One region of the Pseudomonas juntendi genome, then DNA from elsewhere that is predicted to be linked to it. Evidence: predicted binding sites of a transcription regulator. Region 1 holds the regulator's gene; each other region holds the start of a gene.
The links. The regulator sigma-54, encoded in region 1, starts transcription at its own class of promoters, with help from an activator protein. The targets are predictions, from matches to a motif close to ANTGGCATNNANNTTGCTNT.
Positions count from the first base shown of each region.

Region 2: the regulator sigma-54 is predicted to act here: its motif matches at 1,249-1,268, upstream of nirB (nitrite reductase large subunit NirB).
Region 3: the regulator sigma-54 is predicted to act here: its motif matches at 1,374-1,393, upstream of flgB (flagellar basal body rod protein FlgB).

Region 1 is NZ_CP091088.1:971,975-975,251, reverse strand. Features, by position in the region: gene lptA (lipopolysaccharide transport periplasmic protein LptA) at 1-103, shown strand, start outside; gene lptB (LPS export ABC transporter ATP-binding protein) at 104-829, shown strand; gene L1P09_RS04405 (RNA polymerase factor sigma-54) at 1,003-2,496, shown strand; gene hpf (ribosome hibernation-promoting factor, HPF/YfiA family) at 2,576-2,884, shown strand; gene ptsN (PTS IIA-like nitrogen regulatory protein PtsN) at 2,897-3,277, shown strand, end outside.
Region 2 is NZ_CP091088.1:1,267,409-1,270,685, forward strand. Features, by position in the region: gene L1P09_RS05790 (bifunctional nitrate reductase/sulfite reductase flavoprotein subunit alpha) at 1-1,097, shown strand, start outside; gene nirB (nitrite reductase large subunit NirB) at 1,393-3,277, shown strand, end outside.
Region 3 is NZ_CP091088.1:3,768,732-3,772,008, forward strand. Features, by position in the region: gene flgD (flagellar hook assembly protein FlgD) at 1-458, opposite strand, end outside; gene flgC (flagellar basal body rod protein FlgC) at 471-914, opposite strand; gene flgB (flagellar basal body rod protein FlgB) at 917-1,327, opposite strand; gene ltrA (group II intron reverse transcriptase/maturase) at 1,683-3,104, opposite strand.

The DNA.
Region 1 (3,277 bases):
CAACACCAAGTCGCAGGTGGCTACCGCCGGCCGTGGCGGTAACGTGACCCAGCCACGTCAGCGCATCGACATGGTGATCCAGCCCAAGAAGAAGGCCGAGTAAATGGCAACCCTAAAAGCCCAGCACCTGGCCAAAAGCTACAAGGGGCGCCAGGTCGTACGTGATGTCAGCCTGTCGATCGACAGCGGCCAGATCGTCGGATTGCTCGGCCCGAACGGTGCCGGCAAGACCACCTGCTTCTACATGATCGTCGGCCTGGTCCAGGCCGAGCAGGGTCGTGTCCTGATCGACAACCTCGATGTCAGCCACCAGCCCATGCACGGCCGCGCGCGCGCCGGCATCGGCTACCTGCCGCAGGAAGCCTCGATCTTCCGCAAGCTTTCGGTGGCCGACAACATCATGGCCATCCTCGAGACCCGCAAGGACCTCGACCGCGATGGCCGGCGCAAGGAACTGGAAAGCCTGCTGCAGGAGTTCCACATCAGCCACATCCGCGACAACCTCGGCATGAGCCTGTCCGGTGGCGAACGCCGCCGTGTCGAGATCGCCCGCGCCCTGGCGACCGCGCCCAAGTTCATCCTGCTGGACGAACCCTTCGCCGGCGTGGACCCGATCTCGGTCGGTGACATCAAGCAGATCATCCACCACCTCAAGGCCAAGGGTATCGGTGTGCTGATCACGGACCACAACGTGCGCGAAACCCTGGATATCTGCGAGACCGCCTACATCGTCAACGATGGCCGGCTGATCGCCGAAGGCGACGCCGAAACCATCCTGGCCAACGAACTGGTCAAAGAGGTTTACCTGGGCCACGAGTTCCGGCTCTGACCCACCCCTGCCTGGGGTACTGGCAACCTGCCCTGAAGCCGGGGTTAAAATTGTTACGTACTCTAGGCAAACGCTACGATTTAAGGCATAAAACTTGCTTGATCTGGCGCCCCGGCGCCCTCGTGTAGTGGATGGCGCATGCGCGCCGGCGAACAAGGTATTAAGCCCCAGCCATGAAACCATCGCTCGTCCTAAAAATGGGCCAGCAACTGACGATGACACCGCAGTTGCAACAGGCCATCCGCCTGCTCCAGCTTTCCACCCTGGACCTCCAACAGGAAATCCAGGAGGCGCTGGAGTCGAACCCGATGCTCGAACGCCAGGAAGACGGCGAAGACTTCGACAACAGCGACCCGATGGCCGACAACGCCGAGAACAAGCCGGCCGCCGACGTTCAGGACAACAGCTTCCAGGAAAGCACGGTCAGTGCCGACAACCTCGAAGACGGTGAATGGAGCGAGCGTATCCCCAACGAGCTGCCGGTCGACACCGCCTGGGAAGACATCTACCAGACCAGCGCCAGCAGCCTTCCGAGCAACGATGACGACGAGTGGGACTTCACCACGCGGACATCGGCCGGCGAAAGCCTGCAAAGCCACCTGCTGTGGCAACTGAACCTGGCGCCGATGTCGGATACCGACCGCCTGATCGCCGTGACCCTGATCGACTGCATCAACGGCCAGGGCTACCTGGAAGACACCCTCGAAGAAATCTGCGCTGGCTTCGACCCGGAGCTGGATATCGAGCTAGACGAAGTCGAAGCGGTGCTGCACCGCATTCAGCAGTTCGAACCGGCAGGCGTCGCGGCACGCACCCTTGGCGAGTGCCTGTTGCTGCAACTGCGCCAACTGCCTGCCAGCACGCCGTGGCTGAACGAGGCGAAACGGCTGGTCTGCGATTTCATCGACTTGCTCGGCAGCCGCGACTACAGCCAGCTCATGCGGCGCATGAAAATCAAGGAAGACGAACTGCGCCAGGTGATCGAACTGGTGCAAAGCCTCAACCCGCGCCCGGGTTCGCAGATCGAGTCCAGCGAGCCCGAGTACGTGGTACCGGACGTAATCGTGCGCAAGGACAGCGACCGCTGGCTGGTGGAACTAAACCAGGAAGCCATCCCGCGCCTGCGCGTGAACGCTCAATACGCCGGCTTCGTGCGCCGCGCCGACACCAGTGCCGACAACACCTTCATGCGCAACCAGCTGCAGGAGGCGCGCTGGTTCATCAAGAGCCTGCAAAGCCGCAACGAAACCCTGATGAAAGTCGCCACGCAGATCGTCGAGCATCAGCGCGGCTTCCTCGATCATGGCGACGAAGCGATGAAACCGCTGGTGCTGCATGACATTGCAGAAGCGGTGGGCATGCACGAGTCGACCATTTCCCGGGTGACCACGCAGAAATACATGCACACGCCCCGCGGCATCTACGAACTGAAATACTTTTTCTCCAGCCACGTCAGCACCTCCGAAGGCGGAGAATGCTCGTCTACAGCGATCCGCGCGATCATCAAGAAACTGGTTGCAGCGGAAAATCAGAAAAAGCCATTGAGTGACAGCAAGATCGCTGGTTTACTGGAGGCACAAGGCATCCAGGTGGCCCGCCGCACCGTCGCCAAGTACCGCGAGTCTCTCGGCATCGCACCGTCGAGTGAGCGCAAGCGACTGATGTAGCCCCTGAGATCTGCCATAGCGTTTGCGGGGCAGGTGCAAAACCTGCCTCTTTATGCACGGGCAACAAAGGAGAAGCTGTATGCAAGTCAATATCAGTGGACAGCATGTAGAAGTCACCCAGCCACTGCGCGATTACGTGCTGGAAAAGCTCGCCCGCGTGGAAAGTCACTTCGACAAGATCACCAACGTGCAGGTCATCATGAAGGTCGAGAAGCTGCAGCAGAAGGTCGAGGCGACCCTGCAGATTCCCGGCGGCGAAGTGGTAGCAAACGCCGAACACGAAGATATGTATGCAGCGATCGATGCCTTGGCCGACAAGCTCGACCGCCAACTGAAAAAACACAAGGAAAAACAGCAAAGCCTGCTGCAAGGTGCAGCTGCCCGCTGATCCCCCTCATCCATGATCCGACTTGAAACCATCCTGACCCCCGGCCGTTCCCTCGTGAACGTGCCGGGCGGCAGTAAGAAGCGCGCCCTGGAAAAGGTCGCCACCATCATCGCCGAACAAGTGCCGGAACTGGAGATGCAAGTCGTCTTCGAAAAGCTGGTCGCGCGGGAAAAACTCGGTTCAACCGGTTTCGGCAATGGCATCGCCATTCCGCACTGCCGGCTTGAAGGCTGCTCCGCGCCAGTCAGCGCCCTGCTGCACCTGGAAGCACCCATCGATTACGATGCCATCGATGGCGCGCCGGTAGACTTGCTGTTCGTCCTGCTGGTCCCTGAAGCCGCCACCGATGCCCACCTGGAACTGCTGCGCCAGATCGCCAGCATGCTCGACCGC
Region 2 (3,277 bases), 300 kb from region 1:
TTTACACCAAGCAGCGGCCCTGGGCGGCCACCCTGCTGGAAAACCGGCTGCTCAACGGCCCCGGTGCCAGCAAGGAAACCCGCCAGCTGGTCTTCGACCTCAGTGGCAGCGGTTTCACCTACGCCGCCGGCGACGCCCTGGGGGTATGGCCACGCAATTGTCCGGCGCTGGTCGCAGAACTGCTGGCGCTGATGCAACTCGACGGCCAGGCGCTGGTGGAATTGAAGGGCCAGCCCGCCAAGCCGCTGGCCGAAGCCCTGCAGGCACACCTGGAAATCGCCAAGGTCACCCCACAGCAACTGCAGGTGTTCGCCGCTAATGCCCCCGACCTGCAGCGCCTCCTGCAGCCCGAGTGCAAGGCCGAACTGCAGGCGTGGTTGTGGGGCCGGCAACTGGTCGATGTGTTGCGCGCCTTCCCGCAGCAACTGCCACTGGCCAGTTGGCTCGCGTTGCTCAAGCCGTTGCAGCCACGGCTGTACTCGATCAGTTCCAGCCCACTGGCGCACCCGCAACAGGTGCACCTGACCGTTTCCACGGTGCGCTACGGTGATCGCAACGGTGTGTGCTCCAGCTTCCTGGCCGACCGGGCACAGTCGTTGAAGGTGGCGATCTTTCCGCAGGTGTCGAAGCACTTCCGCCTGCCTGAGGACGATGGTGTGCCGTTGATCATGGTCGGCCCTGGCACTGGCATTGCGCCGTTTCGGGCGTTCCTTGAAGAGCGTGAAGCGCGCGGCGCCAGCGGGCCGAACTGGCTGTTCTTCGGCGAGCAGCACGCTGCGAGCGACTTTTATTACCAGGCGCAATTGCAGGCCTGGCAAGCCACGGGGCACCTGCGGCTGGACACGGCGTTCTCGCGTGACCAGGCGCAAAAGATCTACGTGCAGACGCGCATGCTCGAGCACGGGGCGCAGCTGTGGCAATGGTTGCAGGCCGGGGCGTACTTCTATGTCTGCGGTGATGCCCAGCGCATGGCCAGGGATGTGGATGCGGCCTTGCGGGCGATTGTCGCCGAGCATGGCGGCATGGATGCGGCGGCGGCTGATGCCTACGTCGACGGCCTGAACCAGGCCCGGCGCTACCGGCGTGACGTGTACTGATGTGCACCGCGATGGGCTGCAGTGCACTGTGAATGTGCGCAGCCGGTGCCGGGTGGCGGGCGAGCGAGCCCGCTGCTGCAAAGGCCTGGAACGCTGTGCAGGCCCGTGCAGGTGCGGGTTTGCGCGTAACGCGTCCACCCCCGGCACCAGGCTTGGCACACTCCCTGCTTAGCCCATGTAACAACAAAGCCCACTGATCAACGGCGATCAACCGGGCCCCCTACCGTGATGAATACAGGCAAAAGCGCCTGGAGCTTCGGCTCCAGGCGCTTTTTTTTTGATCGAGGATCGGCTTATGAAGGCAACAGCGAGCAGCGGGCAACGAGAGCGACTGGTCATCGTCGGCAACGGCATGGTCGGCCACCACTGTGTCGAACAACTGGTCAGCCGCGGCGCCCTGCAGCAGTTCGAGGTACGGGTGTTCGGCGAGGAGCGCCAGCGCGCCTACGATCGAGTGCACCTGTCCGAGTACTTTGGCGGTAGCTGTGCCGAAACCCTGGCCCTGTGCGAGCGCGACTTCTACACCGCCAGCGGCGTGCACCTGCACCTTGGCGAAGCGGTCCTGCAGATCGATCGCGAGCGGGGCGAGGTGGTTACCGCCCAAGGCCGCTACGGCTACGACCAACTGGTCCTGGCGACCGGTTCCTACCCCTTTGTGCCGCCGATCGAGGGCTCCAGCGGTGATGCCCGCCTGGTCTACCGTACCCTCGACGACCTCGATGGCATTCGCGCTGCCGCCGCCAGCGCCCGCCGTGGCGTGGTGGTGGGGGGTGGCCTGCTGGGGCTGGAAGCGGCCAACGCCCTCAAGTCGCTCGGCCTGGAAGCCCACGTGGTGGAGTTCGCGCCACGGCTGATGCCGGTGCAGCTGGATGGCGAGGGCGGCGCAGCGCTCAAGGCACAGATCGAAGCACTGGGCGTGGGGGTGCACCTGTCGCGTGCCACCCAGTCGATCAGCCAGGGCGACGCCTACCGTTACCGCATGAACTTCGACGGTGGCCAATACCTGGAAACCGACCTGATCGTGTTCTCCGCTGGCATTCGCCCTCAAGATGCCCTTGGCCGTGCCTGCGGCCTGGACATCGCCACGCGCGGCGGGATAGTGATCGACGAGCACTGCCGCAGCAGTGACCCGCGCATCTTTGCCATCGGTGAATGCGCATCGTGGAACGGCAGCGTGTTCGGCCTGGTCGCGCCCGGCTACAGCATGGCGCGCAACCTGGCGGCATTGCTCTGCGGCGAGGCGCCGGTGCCGTTCAGCGGTGCCGACATGTCGACCAAGCTCAAGCTGCTGGGGGTGGACGTCGGTTCGATCGGTGATGCCCACGGTGCTACGCCCGGTGCACGCAGCTACCGCTTCATCGACGAAGCCAACAGCGCCTACCGGCGGCTGGTGGTGGATGCCAGCGGCAAGCATGTGCTGGGTGCGGTGCTGGTTGGCGACAACAGCTATTACGACACCTTGCTGCAGTATGCCCAGTACGGTATTGCCCTGCCGGCCGACCCCGCCGCGCTGATCCTGCCGCAAGGCGGCGCAGCACCAGCGCTGGGGGCCGACGCCTTGCCCGACAGCGCCACCATCTGCTCCTGCCATAACGTCAGCAAGGGTGCAGTCTGTGCCGCCATCGACAGCGGCTGCAGCGACCTGGCTGCGGTCAAGGGCTGCACCAAGGCGGCAACCGGCTGTGGCGGCTGCGCGGCCTTGCTCAAGCAAGTCTTCGAACATGAACTGACGGCCCGCGGTGTAGCAGTGGACAAGAGCCTGTGCGAGCACTTCGCCTACACCCGGCAAGAGCTGTACGGCATGGTGCGGGTGGAGGGCATCCGCACCTTCAGCGAATTGCTCGCACGTCACGGCAAGGGCCACACCGGCTGTGACATCTGCAAGCCGGCGGTGGGCAACATCCTTGCCTCCTGCTGGAACCAGCCGATCATGGACCCGGCGCTGGTGCCGCTGCAGGACACCAACGACACCTTCATGGCCAATATGCAGAAAAACGGCACCTACTCGGTGGTGCCGCGTATTCCGGGGGGTGAAATCACCCCGGACAAACTCATCGTGATTGGCCAGGTGGCCAAGAAGTACGACCTGTACACCAAGATCACCGGCGGCCAGCGCATCGACCTGTTCGGCGCCCAGCTGCACGAATTGCCGCTCATCTGGGGGGAGTTGATCGAGGCCG
Region 3 (3,277 bases), 2.8 Mb from region 1:
GTACCCAGGTCGATGGTGCGCACCAGCTTGTCGTCCTTGTCGTAGATGCCCACCGAAGTCGAAGTACTGGACGAGGTCAGGTTGACCGAACCTCGCAGGTCCTTGCTGGTGTCGACAACGGCTTTGTCGGTCTGCACGACCACATTGCGCCCCACCAGGGAAGAAGCCTGCAGGGCTTGGGAAGACTGCAGCCCAGCGGCGATGTAGGTCACTGCATCATTGAGCGACTGCATGCTTTCCAGGCTGCTGAACTGCGCCAACTGGGCGACGAACTCGCCGTTTTCCTGCGGGTCGAGCGGGTTCTGGTTCTGCATCTGGGTTACCAGCAACTGCAGAAACGCATCCTTGCCCAGTGCACTGCCGGCAGCACCGGTAGAGCTGTCGGTTTTCGACGTCTGCTTCTGCAGCGAGGTGAGGTACGCGCTGCCAGCGTCTGTCGTGGAATTGGTGGTGGTCATGTCGGCTTCCTATCACTGCCCCAGGGTCAGCACTTTCTGCATCATGCTCTTGGCCGTGTTCATCAGCTCGGCGTTGGTCTGGAACGCGCGGCTGGCCGAGATCATGTCAGCCATCTCCTCGACCACGTTGACGTTCGGGTAGTAGACATAGCCGTCCTTGTTCGCCGCCGGGTGGTTCGGCTCGTAGCGGGCTTCAAGGTTGCTCTGGTCTTCGACGATGCCCTTTACCTGCACGCCCTGCCCGGCTTCACCCTGGTCCTCGAACAGCGACTGGCTGCCGCCAGCCTGTGCATCCTGGAAGGTCGTGGCGAACACCGGATGGCGAGCGCGGTAGGTCTGGTCGATGCTCGACGAGACTGTCTCGGCGTTGGCGATGTTGGAAGCGACGGTGTTCAGGCGCGTGTTCTGCGCGCTCATGCCGCTACCGGCAATATTGAAGACACTGGAAAGGGACATGGTCATTCTCCCCGCAGGGCGGAAACCAGCCCTTTGAATTTACTGTTGAGCAAGGTGAAGCTGGCCTGGAAGCCAATGGCGTTTTCGGTGTAGTTCGACTGCTCGATCTGCGCGTCGACGGTGTTCTGGTCGATCGAAGGCTGCAGCGGCGTGCGGTATTTGAGCGTGTCGTCAGCAGCGACGGCCAGGCCTTCGGCTTCGATGTGCCGGCTGTTGGTCCGCTCCATGGCAAAGCGGCCACTTTGCTGCTTGCTGGTTTCGGCGGCGAGCACCGAAGAGAAGTCCATGTCACGCGCCTTGTAGTTGGGCGTGTCGGCGTTGGCAATGTTGTTGGCCAACACTTCGGCGCGCTGGGCGCGGAAGCCCAGGGCCTTTTCGTGAATGCCAAGCGCCTTGTCGAAACTGATGCTCATATCGGGGAAACCTTCAGAGGTTGACCGGAGTTTTGTTGAGCAAGTTATAGCAAGGGCTGTGCCAACCCCCCTGCCCCCCGAAATATGGGGTATGCGCGCGGCATGCTGTCAGGGTGATGCCAGAAAAGCGGCAAAGGCCTTCCGCCTTTGGCAGTGAAAGCGGCAATTGCCGGTTGGCAAAAGCGGCAAAACAAAAATTTGACGTCAGGGTTTTCCTGAGCCGGCCTCTTCGCGGGCATGCCCGCTCCCACAGGGGCCATGCAAGCCTGAAGGCGGTACAGGCAATCGAGTAGGAGGCGGGTTCACACCCGCCGTCCTCTCACACCACCGTGCGTACGGTTCCGTACACGGCGGTTCAGGCTATGCGGCTAAGCCGGTTGATCGTATCCAGTATCGAGACCAGTCCGAGTCGATCCCATAGCTTCTTCGGCAGCGCCTGATTCATATGAGATGCTCCCGAGTTCCACCATGGGCCTCGACCATTAGAGGCTGATTTGCAGGCACGCTCTTCACTTAGACCCAGGCGCATCAGGTTGCGCACCCTCGTAGAGGGCTGCTTCCATTGGCGCCAGATGGCACAGCGGAGTTTGTGCCTGAGCCAGCCATCCAGTTCCTCAAGTGGCCGTTTGCTCTGGCTGAGCTTGAAGTAACCCGCCCAGCCTCGTAATACAGGGTTTATCCGCTCGATGGTATTTGCCATCTTGCGACCCCGTGCACCGCGTAGCAGCTCTGCGAGCCGGTCGCGCAGGCGACCCAGGCTCATCGTTGCCACCCGCAGCCTTGGCTGCTGATGCCAGCTCATCCCATAGCCCAAGTAGTCACACTTCCAGGCTCTCGCGACTCGACTCTTCTTCTGATTCACCGTCAGTTTCAAACGTTGGTTCAGGAAGCGCTCGACACTGACCAGTACTCGCTCGCCAGCCCGAGGACTGCGCACATAAATGTTCGCGTCATCGGCATAGCGCACGAAGCGATGGCCCCGCCGCTCCAGTTCGCGGTCAAATTCATCGAGCAGGATATTCGACAGCAGCGGCGAGAGCGGGCCGCCTTGCGGCGTCCCTTCCTGCCGTGGGCTAACGACACCACCTGACATGACTCCCGCTTCAAGGTAGCGACGGATAAGCCTAAGTACGCACTTATCTTTGACCCGGCACTCGATACAGGCCATGAGGATGTCGTGGTTGACTCGATCGAAGAACTTTTCCAGATCGATTTCCACGCACCACCGATGTCCCGATGCCACATGGGCACGGGCCATCTCGACAGCTTGATGTGTGCTTCTGCCCGGACGGAAGCCATAACTGTAGTCCGAGAACAGTGGGTCGAAGATGAGCGTGAGCTGTTGCTGCAAGGCTTGCTGGATCAAGCGATCCACGACGCTGGGGATTCCCAGTTGCCGTGTGCCGCCCTGCGGCTTGGGAATTTCAACCGCTCGCACTGCTTGTGGATGGTATTCACCGGCCAGTAGCCTGGCCTTGAGGGTTGGCCAATACTGTTTCATGTAGCCCGCCAAGTCAGCGACCGTCATGCCATCGGCACCCGGCGCTCCCTTGTTGCTGACCACGCGTTGATACGCACGTCTGAGGTTGGCCGGTGCAAGCACCCGCTCCATCAGCGTGTCCGGCTCCGCGTTCGTCCACGTCGCTGACGCCGCCGGCACCTTTGCACTGTCAGGCATCACCCTCGGCTTCTGGCCGGGATTCGGGATGACAGTTTCCGCTGTGGGAAATTTCTGCATTACGGCTACCAACGAGACAGTGACGCCTACTAGCGGCATAACCTGTTCGGCCCTTGGTGGCGCGGTTATCCGCCACTTACTACGGCTTCGGCTGACTTCTGCACGCTCATCCCGTCGCCTTTCGACGCGCGGTAGCACAATGGCAAACGTACAGATCTCCCAGGGTAATTCGCGTGACCTTCCTGCTTATGCCTGTCGGATTTACGTCACAG